DNA from 2 places in the [Clostridium] hylemonae DSM 15053 genome. Region 2 is predicted to be linked to the other one. Evidence: a T-box and tRNA genes for the amino acid it is inferred to sense, from the RefSeq annotation. Region 2 holds a T-box; the other holds one or more tRNA genes.
The links. The T-box of region 2 lies ahead of proS (proline--tRNA ligase). A T-box ahead of a tRNA ligase gene usually reads a tRNA of that ligase, here a tRNA-Pro.
Positions count from the first base shown of each region.

Region 1: it encodes a tRNA-Pro, which carries the amino acid that the T-box ahead of proS (proline--tRNA ligase) is inferred to sense. The anticodon was not compared.

Region 1 is NZ_CP036524.1:3,002,211-3,007,392, forward strand. It holds gene LAJLEIBI_RS13975 (nitroreductase family protein) at 1-292, opposite strand, end outside; gene LAJLEIBI_RS13980 (GNAT family N-acetyltransferase) at 412-792, opposite strand; gene LAJLEIBI_RS13985 (glycine zipper domain-containing protein) at 848-1,237, opposite strand; tRNA gene LAJLEIBI_RS13990 (tRNA-Pro) at 2,219-2,292, opposite strand; tRNA gene LAJLEIBI_RS13995 (tRNA-Gln) at 2,347-2,417, opposite strand; gene LAJLEIBI_RS14000 (GNAT family N-acetyltransferase) at 2,588-3,796, opposite strand; gene LAJLEIBI_RS14005 (MATE family efflux transporter) at 3,793-5,142, opposite strand.
Region 2 is NZ_CP036524.1:524,490-529,671, reverse strand. It holds gene LAJLEIBI_RS02505 (CCA tRNA nucleotidyltransferase) at 1-728, opposite strand, end outside; gene LAJLEIBI_RS02500 (transposase) at 889-1,656, opposite strand; gene proS (proline--tRNA ligase) at 1,764-3,206, opposite strand; T-box leader at 3,297-3,510, opposite strand; gene LAJLEIBI_RS02490 (calcium/sodium antiporter) at 3,610-4,575, opposite strand; gene LAJLEIBI_RS02485 (RluA family pseudouridine synthase) at 4,673-5,182, shown strand, end outside.

The DNA.
Region 1 (5,182 bases), 1.4 Mb from region 2:
GGGAGGCAAGGTACAGATCAAGCTGTTCCCCCACATATCCGATATTCTGCAGATAATTGTCCTTTTTCTCACTATACAGCAGTAAACAATATTCCTGTCCTCGCTTACATGTCGTATGCCCGGCGGAACATATCTGCATGTCGATCTTGATATCCTTATCGAGCGGTATGAATTGTTTGAATTTTTTCTGAATGTGCTGTAACTCCTCTAATGTTATCGCTTCGCCTTCAGCGCCTCTGAATACGTGAAATGATCTGCGTTTGAAGATCATTTCATATAATAGATCGTCCATTGCTTTCCCCTCCGTATAAACAGAGGATATTATGATTTAAAATATAATTCAACCTTATTTTTAAAATATTTTAACATTCCCACAATTACTGCCATATCTGTATAGCAGAATTATAACAACTATCTTTTCTTCGCTATTATGTAGGACTGTAAGCCCTTTTGGCACCCATTTTTTTCATAAAACTCCTCTGCTCCGGGCTGTGCGCCAAAATACAGCATAGTTGGGGTATTTTTTCTGGCAAGCTGGAGAAGACTGCTGCCGATTCCCTGTTTCTGATACTCAGGAAGAACGAGCAGTTCCGTAATTGTTCCAAAATAATAGCCATCTGTAAGAACACGTAGACAGCCCACAAGCATTTTATCATCATAAGCAGATATATTCAGCGTTTTTGATAATGCCGCCTGCGTTTTATCCACATCATAATCCCCGGGCCACACTCTGTTTACGAAAGAGATAAAAACTGAGGCATTAAGCTTCTGGTCATTTACTTCATATTCTATCATTTCCCGCACCTCCATAGATTTAAAGCAAATCTCATGAAACTTTGATATGGCTTTATTTGTTTTCTAAGGACACCGGAAAACCATCTGTTTCTTCGGCAATCCGGTCGTCAACTGAGAACTTTTCCTCTTTCATTTTCGTCTCGGTAACTCTATACTCTTTTTCTGCCCCATTCTTGTCTATGGCATATATCACTATATCTGATGAATCTTTTATTGTTTCGATCCTGCTTACTTTCATCATATTTTCAGAAAGTCTTTTATCCTTCGCAGAACCGACCGCCATACCGATGCACATACCTAACGGGATTCCAAAACACAGTCCCATAGACATATTATCAGTATAGATGATCTGTCCGAATACTAAGCCAATGGATACGCCAAAGCACATCCCAAGGCTCATATACATCGTTGTATACTTTTTGACTGAATCTTTTTTATCCAAACTATTGATCCTCCTCAAACTCCAATCTACCGATTTTATAATTTATAGTGATACTAATTTTCAAGCCTGTTCTATCTCGAATCACTGAATATAACAGGCTTTGTAAGTGGGGAGGGGTTGAATCCCGACCAAATCCCGACCAACAACAAATATAAGCAAGCGACCTAAACTGTCAGAAAGGAAATCTTGTATATCCGTATATTGTTTTTAGAGATTAATTTGACATTTTCCAATACACTTGTTAATATATAACTATAAAAGGTGTTACCGATAGACGGTTTCCCAATTTAATCAGTTATATAAAAAGTAACCTTTCCTTGGTCGGGGCGGTTACTTTTTTGTATGGTTTATGTATGCAACTAGAATCGTTACAATGATTGCAAGAATCATTAGTACGATGGAGAGCATTTCAAAATCACTCATACATTCGCCCTCCTTTCCTAGATTTCACAATTGGATAAAACCAATTTAGATTTCTATGTAATCAGAGGGTTCAGTCCCTCTGTCAGAGGGCAAACCGCCTATTCCGTTATGGTAACACCTAATTATATTTTAACAAAGCAACTGCCAAATAGCAATTTAAACTCTCTCCCCGTAATTGACTCTGGAAAGATAACGGCAACAGTGACAAAAGCTGCCGTCACAAATATTACAATACCATTTACAAAAGAATTTTCAGAGGCCCCAATCCTCACTTTTTCATGGATTACATCACAAATGACAGCCAAGGTTTCTCAATAAAAAGCGCAGGGGTAAAAAGTGCAGTTGTAAGCGTATATAGTTCCACCGATGCGCATGGCGTTACAGTTTATTAGCCGGCCATATTAAGTTAATTATAGATTATTACATCAAAGAGGAAATAAAAAAAAGATCAGTATGTAGAGAGAACAAGGTAAACGGCGGCGGTATTACCAAACTACCAAAGCCAACCTATTTTTTAACTCTTAAAAAAACGAAAACCCCCATAAAATGGGGGTAAAATCGGAGTGACGTGATTCGAACACGCGACCTCTACGTCCCGAACGTAGCGCTCTACCAAGCTGAGCCACACTCCGTTGTTTAGTTTACCGGATGCTATACAGACTGCATCCGGCGCCCCTGCCAAGGAACTACGGATAGAGGATTTGAACCTCTACTAACAGAGTCAGAGTCTGCTGTGCTGCCATTACACCAATCCGCAATACAGCTCGTCATTTCTTTGACGGAACAAATATAATTATACCAAATAATTTTCAAAAATCAAGTCCTTTTTTATATTTTTTTTAAAATACCGCAAATGAGTATAACTTTCGTTTCATCTGCGGTATTTGAATGCTCCTGACAAAGCGTATGAAAAAATATCCCTGCAGATTAAAAGTAATCAGATATATAAGGGGTCTGTTGTTCAATGGCATCCTCCAGCATATCAATGACGGCTTCACTCGTCTGCAATCTTCCGATTTTCGCGAGATAATCCGGGCGTTTATAGCCCATGAGCATTGTCGTCATTGTCTGAATATTGATTTTATCCGGGCACTGCGCAGAGATTCGAGTGGCCTCTCCGTGCCCGTTTTCAGATATCCTCAATAAAAACGAACCTTGATTGCACTCCAGGATCGGGTCGGTCATTGTAAATCTCCATTCGCGCTCCGTGATGTCCGGCTTGAACGGATATTGCGCTATAAATGCCGGAAAGTCCACGATCCTTGCCATATAATAGGGCGAAATAACTTCTTGAATACTGGCGTCCTCCAACAAAAAGGCTAAGGGTTCGTCCGTATAAGTGTTTCCCTCAACTTTGTCGATCATTGAAAAATGTGCTGATACAAAGTTCCACAGGCCTGTTCTGGCTTCTTCGGTATTGAAGATCATGTCCTTGATATGAAAAACCTCATTTTCGATCCAGTAGATGATATACCCGTCCGGCTCCTCGTTCTCGTTATAGTACACAGCCGACATAATATCGTCTTTATCCCAAAGCCAATACTCGTTCCACGCAAGATCATCCCTGATAATAGCGCCGTGGGTGTGCGCTGCATACCGGTCATACGCGGCCTTTAATTCCTCACTGTCCGTTTTGACGCGCCGGATCTCCCCTGTAACCTGCTGGTTTTTCGGAAGCTGATAATCTTTGATCTCATAGACGATTTTATCTGAGATCAGTTCCCAGCCCTTCCGTCGGTAGTAAGGGATCGAATATGGATACAGATAACAGATATACTGTCCCTTTTTCTGCATGTTTATCAACGCCTGCTGAAGCAGCTTATGCATCAGCCCCATATTTGAATATTCCGGATAAGTCCCAACACCGGTCAGCCCGCCCATAGAATATATCCTGCCAAAAACATTGATCTGCATAGGATAGACTGCTACCTGAGAAACTAATGTATCTCCGTCAAACCATCCAATCACATCTGCTTTTTCCATCGTTGGGAATTTGGCCCGTATGATTTCCTTTTCCTGCCATCCAACTGAATTTAGTTCCTGGTCCGTCACTTGGAACACATATCGCAGTAATGCATTATATTGTTCCAGATATCTGCTGTCAACTGACCGCATTTTTAATTTTCTTTTGATCATAGTCTAACCTCACTTAGATGATTTTCTTTTTTCCATCCTTTTTTATAGCGAAGAAACAGGCCTGCCGTGAGTATGAGCGTAAGGCCTTCTGCCAGCGTCGGGCTCCACCATATGCCGCGTCCTCCGAACAGAGCGGTGAGGACGCCAAGGCTCAGCACGAGCATGACGATACTTCTCGCCACCGATATGACCATGGCCGATACCGGCCTCTCCACTGCCGTAAAATAGCCGCCGATCACGATATTGTATCCGGCCACGAGGAACGACAGCACGAAAATGCACATTACATGCACAGAGTAAGCGCTCAGTTCCGTGAGTTCTTTCGCTACGAACATTCCTACGATCCCTTTCGCCCCGAGAATACTTCCGGCTGTAAATGCCACAGACACGACCACCGCGGCCACAATACCGTAACGCATCAGCTTCCGGCAGCGGTCCATCCGCTTCTGGCCGTAGTAGTAGCTGATGAGCGGCTGGTATCCCTGGGCGATTCCGACCATGGACATGATGGCAATAGAATTTACATATGAAATGATCGTATAACTTACGAGAGCGTCTTCGTTCAGGTAGCGCAGTATCGCCTGGTTGAACAGGAAGATGATCAGCCCTGTCGACAATTCTGTAATACCCGAGGGAAGCCCATTTTTGAACTCTCTCCACACAAGAGGCAGATCCAGCCTGAACTTCCTGAATTTGATGGTTCCCTTTCCCCCCAGAAAATGCATCAGATAAAGTCCGATAAGCGCTGCGTTGGACAGTCCCGTGGCAAGCGCCGCGCCGCTGATCCCCATATTCCATTCCATAACCATGAAATAGTCCAGCACTACATTCATGAGAGAACCTGTCGTCACGATGATCGTAGCGCGCTTCGGATAACCGTCTGTCTTGATCAGCATCTCAAAGGAATATGCCAGAATGAAAAGTCCGGAGAACGGTACAAGCGTTCCGAGATAGTCCAGCACATACTCCCTGTTCTGGGCCGTTGCCCCGAGGAAGTCGGCAAAACGCTCCAGATTCAGCATCACAGCCAGCGTGATGATGACCGACAGTACGATGAGGAGAACAATATTCTGCGTAAATACTTCATTTGCCCGCCCGATATTCTTCTCACCGTGCAGGATCGCCACAACGGTAGACGTCCCGATCGCAAATAAGATCGATATCGCAAACAGCCCCATGACATACGGCATAGATATGTTAACCGCCGTCAGCGCCACCTCGGACACCCCTCTCGCAACAAATATACCATCTACCATCGTATATAGCGCAAATACCCACTGAGCAACGATAGACGGTATGATAAATCTTATAAAATCACCTTTCAGTGATTTTCCTTCCAATCTCATAATGATCTCTCCTTCATTCTTATACCTTGTAATTATACAA
Region 2 (5,182 bases):
TGCGGTGTCTCCTGCTCTGTCTCCATCATCCGGTCAAACTCCGGCAAAAATACTCTCGTGATGCCAAGTTCATAAGCTGTCATAAGAAGCTGGGGCCGCTTTGATGTTACCATCTTAACAAGCTCTGTCTGTATACGCTCTGCACTGATATTTTTCAATGTATAAGCAAGCTTGCGCATTCCCTCTTTTGTCTCATCTTCTATATCAAACCCAAGCTGGGCCGCAAAACGCACCCCTCTTAAGATACGCAGTGCATCTTCGGAAAACCTTTCTTTCGCATCACCGACACATCTGATCAAACCGCTCTCTAAATCCTTCATTCCGCCAAATATATCTGTCAGACCGTCTTTTTCATTATATGCCATGGCATTGATCGTAAAATCCCGGCGCAGCAAGTCCTCTTTCAGACTTCTTGTAAACGTAACTTCCTTTGGATGCCGGTTATCTTCATATTTCCCGTCGATTCTGTAAGTCGTGACCTCGAATCCCTCATGCTCGAGCAATACCGTCACTGTACCGTGTTCGATACCAGTATCAAAAGTTCGGGGGAACAGTGACTTTGTCTGCTCCGGCATCGCAGAAGTGGTGATGTCCCAATCCTCCGGAGTCCTCCCGAGAACAGAGTCCCTGACACAGCCGCCCACAGCATACGCCTCAAACCCATGTGCCTGGAGCGTCGTAATGATATCATTTACTTTCGCAGGCAGTTTAATTATTAAATCTGGCAAAACAATGACCTCCCCTGAAAATTTACATAGTAATATCATACCCTTTATTTAACATCTTCTGCAATATAAATATTGTTGGGGACGGAGGTTTTTTAAAAAACCTCCGTCCCCAACGCATTTTACCCTGTCCCAAATTTAAATAACCATGTCCCTCTTTTGGTTAACCGGTTCCTTTTATTTCTTTTCTAAGAACTGCCTGAATCTCATCCGCACCTTTTTTTGAAATTCCCAGAGACTTCATTAAAACTTCACCAAACAGCCTGCGCGTGTCTATGTATTCCAATATTTCCTCTTCAGGTACCCCCAGCTGCCACTGCATATCGAAAAGCACTTCTCGTGCTATTCTCAGATTATTCCAGTGTGTGTCTTCCGAAACATCCACAAATACATCCCTGTTATCCCTTTTATGAAATGCCAGAAATTGCTTGTTTGTCTGAAATCTTTTTTCTTTTACTATAAATGCATGTTCGCTCAAAATGTCACCTTTACGGTGGCAATACTCATGGAAGCTGCAGAATTTATAGCTTTGCAGTTTATTCAAATCTCTATCCATCAGGGGATTAAGGTGGATATACCTAAGACAGTTCCAGAAATACTCCTCTTCTTCGATGCATTGGCTCTTGAAGCGGTCCTGAAACACATATCCTATTCGGTTATTCTTGTAGTTATAATATTGGGCATATGCGGCTAAGACTTTAGCCATAAATGATGAAAGCTCCTGAATTTCTGTTTTGACAAGCAGATGTATGTGATTCGGCATTATGCAGTATGCATATACTGCCACATTAAACTGGGATAGGTTATCCCGTAGTAGACTTATAAATCTTTTCCGTTCTCTGTTTTCCGCAAATATTGCAGCGCGGTTTAATCCGCGGGCCATAACATGGTACAGCCCTGTTATACTTTCTCTTCTTCTATGCCTTGACATATATTTTATCCTCCCAGCAGATGGGGACAGGGTAAATTTGTTTGGGGACATGACTATCTTAGTTGGGGACGGAGGTTTTCTAAAAAACTTCCGTCCCCAAATTAAAATTAATATGATTTTCCCCAATATGCCATGTGTTTTGCAGGTTTTCCACACCAGATGCACTTATCTGATATCATCTCTTCATCTTCTATAAGGCACCGTGTAGCAGCTCCGCCTGTGGCGTATTTTACTTCACCTTCGCATTCCGGATCTCCGCACCAGCAGGCTTTGACAAATCCGCGGTTTGCTTTGAACTTTTCAACCATTTCGTCCATTTCAACAGCTGTGTCTATATGACCGTTCAGGAAGTCTACCGCTCTGTTGTACATATCCTCCTGGATCGTCTCCAAAATGTCACGCAGCTTTGTAGCGATTTCATCCAGAGAAACGATGATCTTTTCCCGGGTATCCCGGCGGACAACAACAACTTGATTCTTTTCGATATCTTTTGGTCCGATTTCAATTCGTGTAGGAATACCAAGCATCTCCTGTTCAGAGAATTTCCATCCCGGACTCTTTTCTGAATCATCGATCTTCACTCTGTAACCGGCCTTTTTCAGCTCATCGAGCAGTACGTTTGCCCTGTCAAGCACGCCTTCTTTGTGCTGTGCGATCGGGATGATCCTACATTCTACAGGAGCAACATGAGGAGGAAGTACAAGCCCGCTGTCATCACCGTGGACCATGATGATCGCGCCGATACTTCTCGTGGACCATCCCCATGATGTCTCATAGGCGCTGTGAAGCTGGTTGTTCTTATCTACATATTTTATATCAAATGCGTCAGGGAATCCGCTTCCAAAGAAGTGGCTTGTCGCTGACTGAAGCGCTTTTCCGTCATGCATAAGCGCTTCGATCGTATACGTGTCCTGCGCTCCGGCAAATTTTTCATGTTCTGCTTTTCTTCCTGATACGAAAGGAATGGCGAGCGTCTCTTTGTAGCAGTCCTCATATACATGGAACATCTGTATCGTACGCTCCTCCGCCTCTTCATAAGTCGCATGAAGCGTATGGCCTTCCTGCCACAGGAACTCTCTGGAACGAAGGAACGGTCTTGTCGTCTTCTCCCATCGAAGTACAGAGTTCCACTGGTTCCACACTTTTGGAAGGTCTCTGTATGACTGAACGGTCTTTGACCATAAATCACAGAATAAAGTTTCAGATGTAGGACGGATACAGAGCCTTTCCTGAAGTCTCTCCATACCGCCGTGGGTAACCCATGCAACCTCAGGAGCAAATCCTTCTACATGGTCGGCCTCTTTTTCAAGAAGATTCTCAGGAATCAGAGTAGGAAGGTATACATTTTCTACTCCGGTCTCTTTAAAACGTTTGTCCAAGTCTGCCTGGATCAGTTCCCAAATAGCATAGCCGTTCGGCAGATAGTTGAGACAGCCTTTTACGCTGGAATAATCGCAAAGCTCCGCCTCACGTACAACATCTGTGTACCATTGTGCAAAATCCTCATCACGTGGTGTGATATTTTCTACTAATTTTTTTTCCTTTGCCATGTTTCTCTTCTCCTTTTAACCGCAGGGCCCTTGCCCCACTTATTTAATTTTCGCCGGGAAACAAAAAACGCCGGGCCTTTCGTTTCCCTGAAAAGGGACCGAAAAGCTCGGCGGTACCACCCTAGTTAACTGCGACCCTTTCGCAGCTCTCTCTGATCACCATTAACGCTGATGAAACGCTGTGCTTTCGCACAGTGGCTCCAAGGTAGGTTCATCGCATTTCAAAACAAGAATCTTTCAGCGCCGCGGATTCTCTCTCTGTGGAATTTCCTTTGCAACTACTATTCCTTTTCATCGCCCATTCTGCCTTGTGCAACTAGCATTGCCGGCAGATATTTAGTTAAACGTAATTTTACTTTAGCAGACTATATTTGTCAAGCATAATTTTACCGGCTGATACATTTTATCTCAATAAAATGTACACAAAAAATGCGAGATATGCCAACAGGAACATGACCCCTTCTGTCTTTTTTATTTCATGTTTGCTGATGGCCGCCACATACACGATGATACTGGCAGCGACAAGTATGAGGGTATCATACACTGCTGTCACGTCAAGCTTTATAGGGGTTATGACGGAAGACACGCCCAGTATCAGCAGAATATTGAAAATATTGGAACCGACGACATTTCCCACTGCAAGGTCATTTTCCCCCTTGCCGGCAGCTACCATGGAGGTCACCAGCTCCGGCAGTGATGTGCCCAGAGCCACGATGGTCAAGCCGATAAATGTCTGGCTTAGTCCAAAGTCTTTTGCTATACTGCTGGCACTGTCAACAACAAGGTCTCCGCCCCATATGATACCTGCCAGGCCGACGGCAATAAAAACCCCGCTCTTTAATGGGCTCATTACCTTATAGTCTTCCTCATCGACCGGCATTTCATTCCTCGATCTCAGCGCAGATCGTACTGTTGCAAAAAGAAAAACCACAAACAACGTCAATAATAGCAGACCGCTGTATCTACCGAGAACAAAAATCTGGTCACCTTTCAATACCTTTGTAATTGAAAAATCAGAGTTCAGCAGCAGCAGAATAAGTGTAATAAATATGGAAAAAGGAAACTCTTTTCTCAGAAGTGACCATTTGGCCCTCACAGGCTGCACGAGCGCGCAGCATCCCAGTACCACAAGAAGATTAAACAGGTTTGATCCGAGCACATTGCTCACCGCAAGATCATTGTTCCCCTTCAGGGCTGCCGTTGCACTGACGGAAAGTTCCGGCATGCTTGTCCCAAACGCCACAACGGTCAGACCGATGATGATGGCCGGCACCTTTAATATCTTTGCCACACTGGAGCTTCCGTCCACAAACAGATCTGCTCCCTTTATCAATAATAAAAAGCCCAATATCAGCTTTACATACTCCATAGTCAACTATCCTCTTCCGCTCAATATATTTGCATATTTTCATGCACTATGTTTAAATGATAAGAGTCCATTCAACCAAAGTCAAGGAGATTTCTCTATGAAAAGTAACCGTTTAGATATATTGTATGAAGATAAAGATATAATCGTATGTGTAAAACCTCATGGAACCGCTGTCCAGACTAAAAATACATCGGCTCCGGATATGGTAAGTATGCTCAAAACACATATTTTTTCTCAGGAACCGCAAAACGGAGAGCCTTATCTTGCCGTAATCCACCGCCTGGACCAGCCTGTGGAGGGAATCCTCGTATTCGCCAAGTCCCCCTTTGCTGCGAAAGAGCTGAACCGGCAGCTGCAAAATAAAGGCTTCGGAAAATATTACCGGGCACTGGTGGACGGCATTCCACCGCGAGAAGAAGATACACTGGAAAACTACATGCTGAAAGACGGGCGGACAAATACTTCCCGCATCTGCACACCAGATACCCCCGGCGCCAAACAAGCCCGGCTGCATTATAAAATAATCCAAGAGGGACATGGTTATTTCAAAAAGGGACACGGCGAAACGAAACGGGGACGGGGGAAATCTCAATTTCCCCCGTCCCCG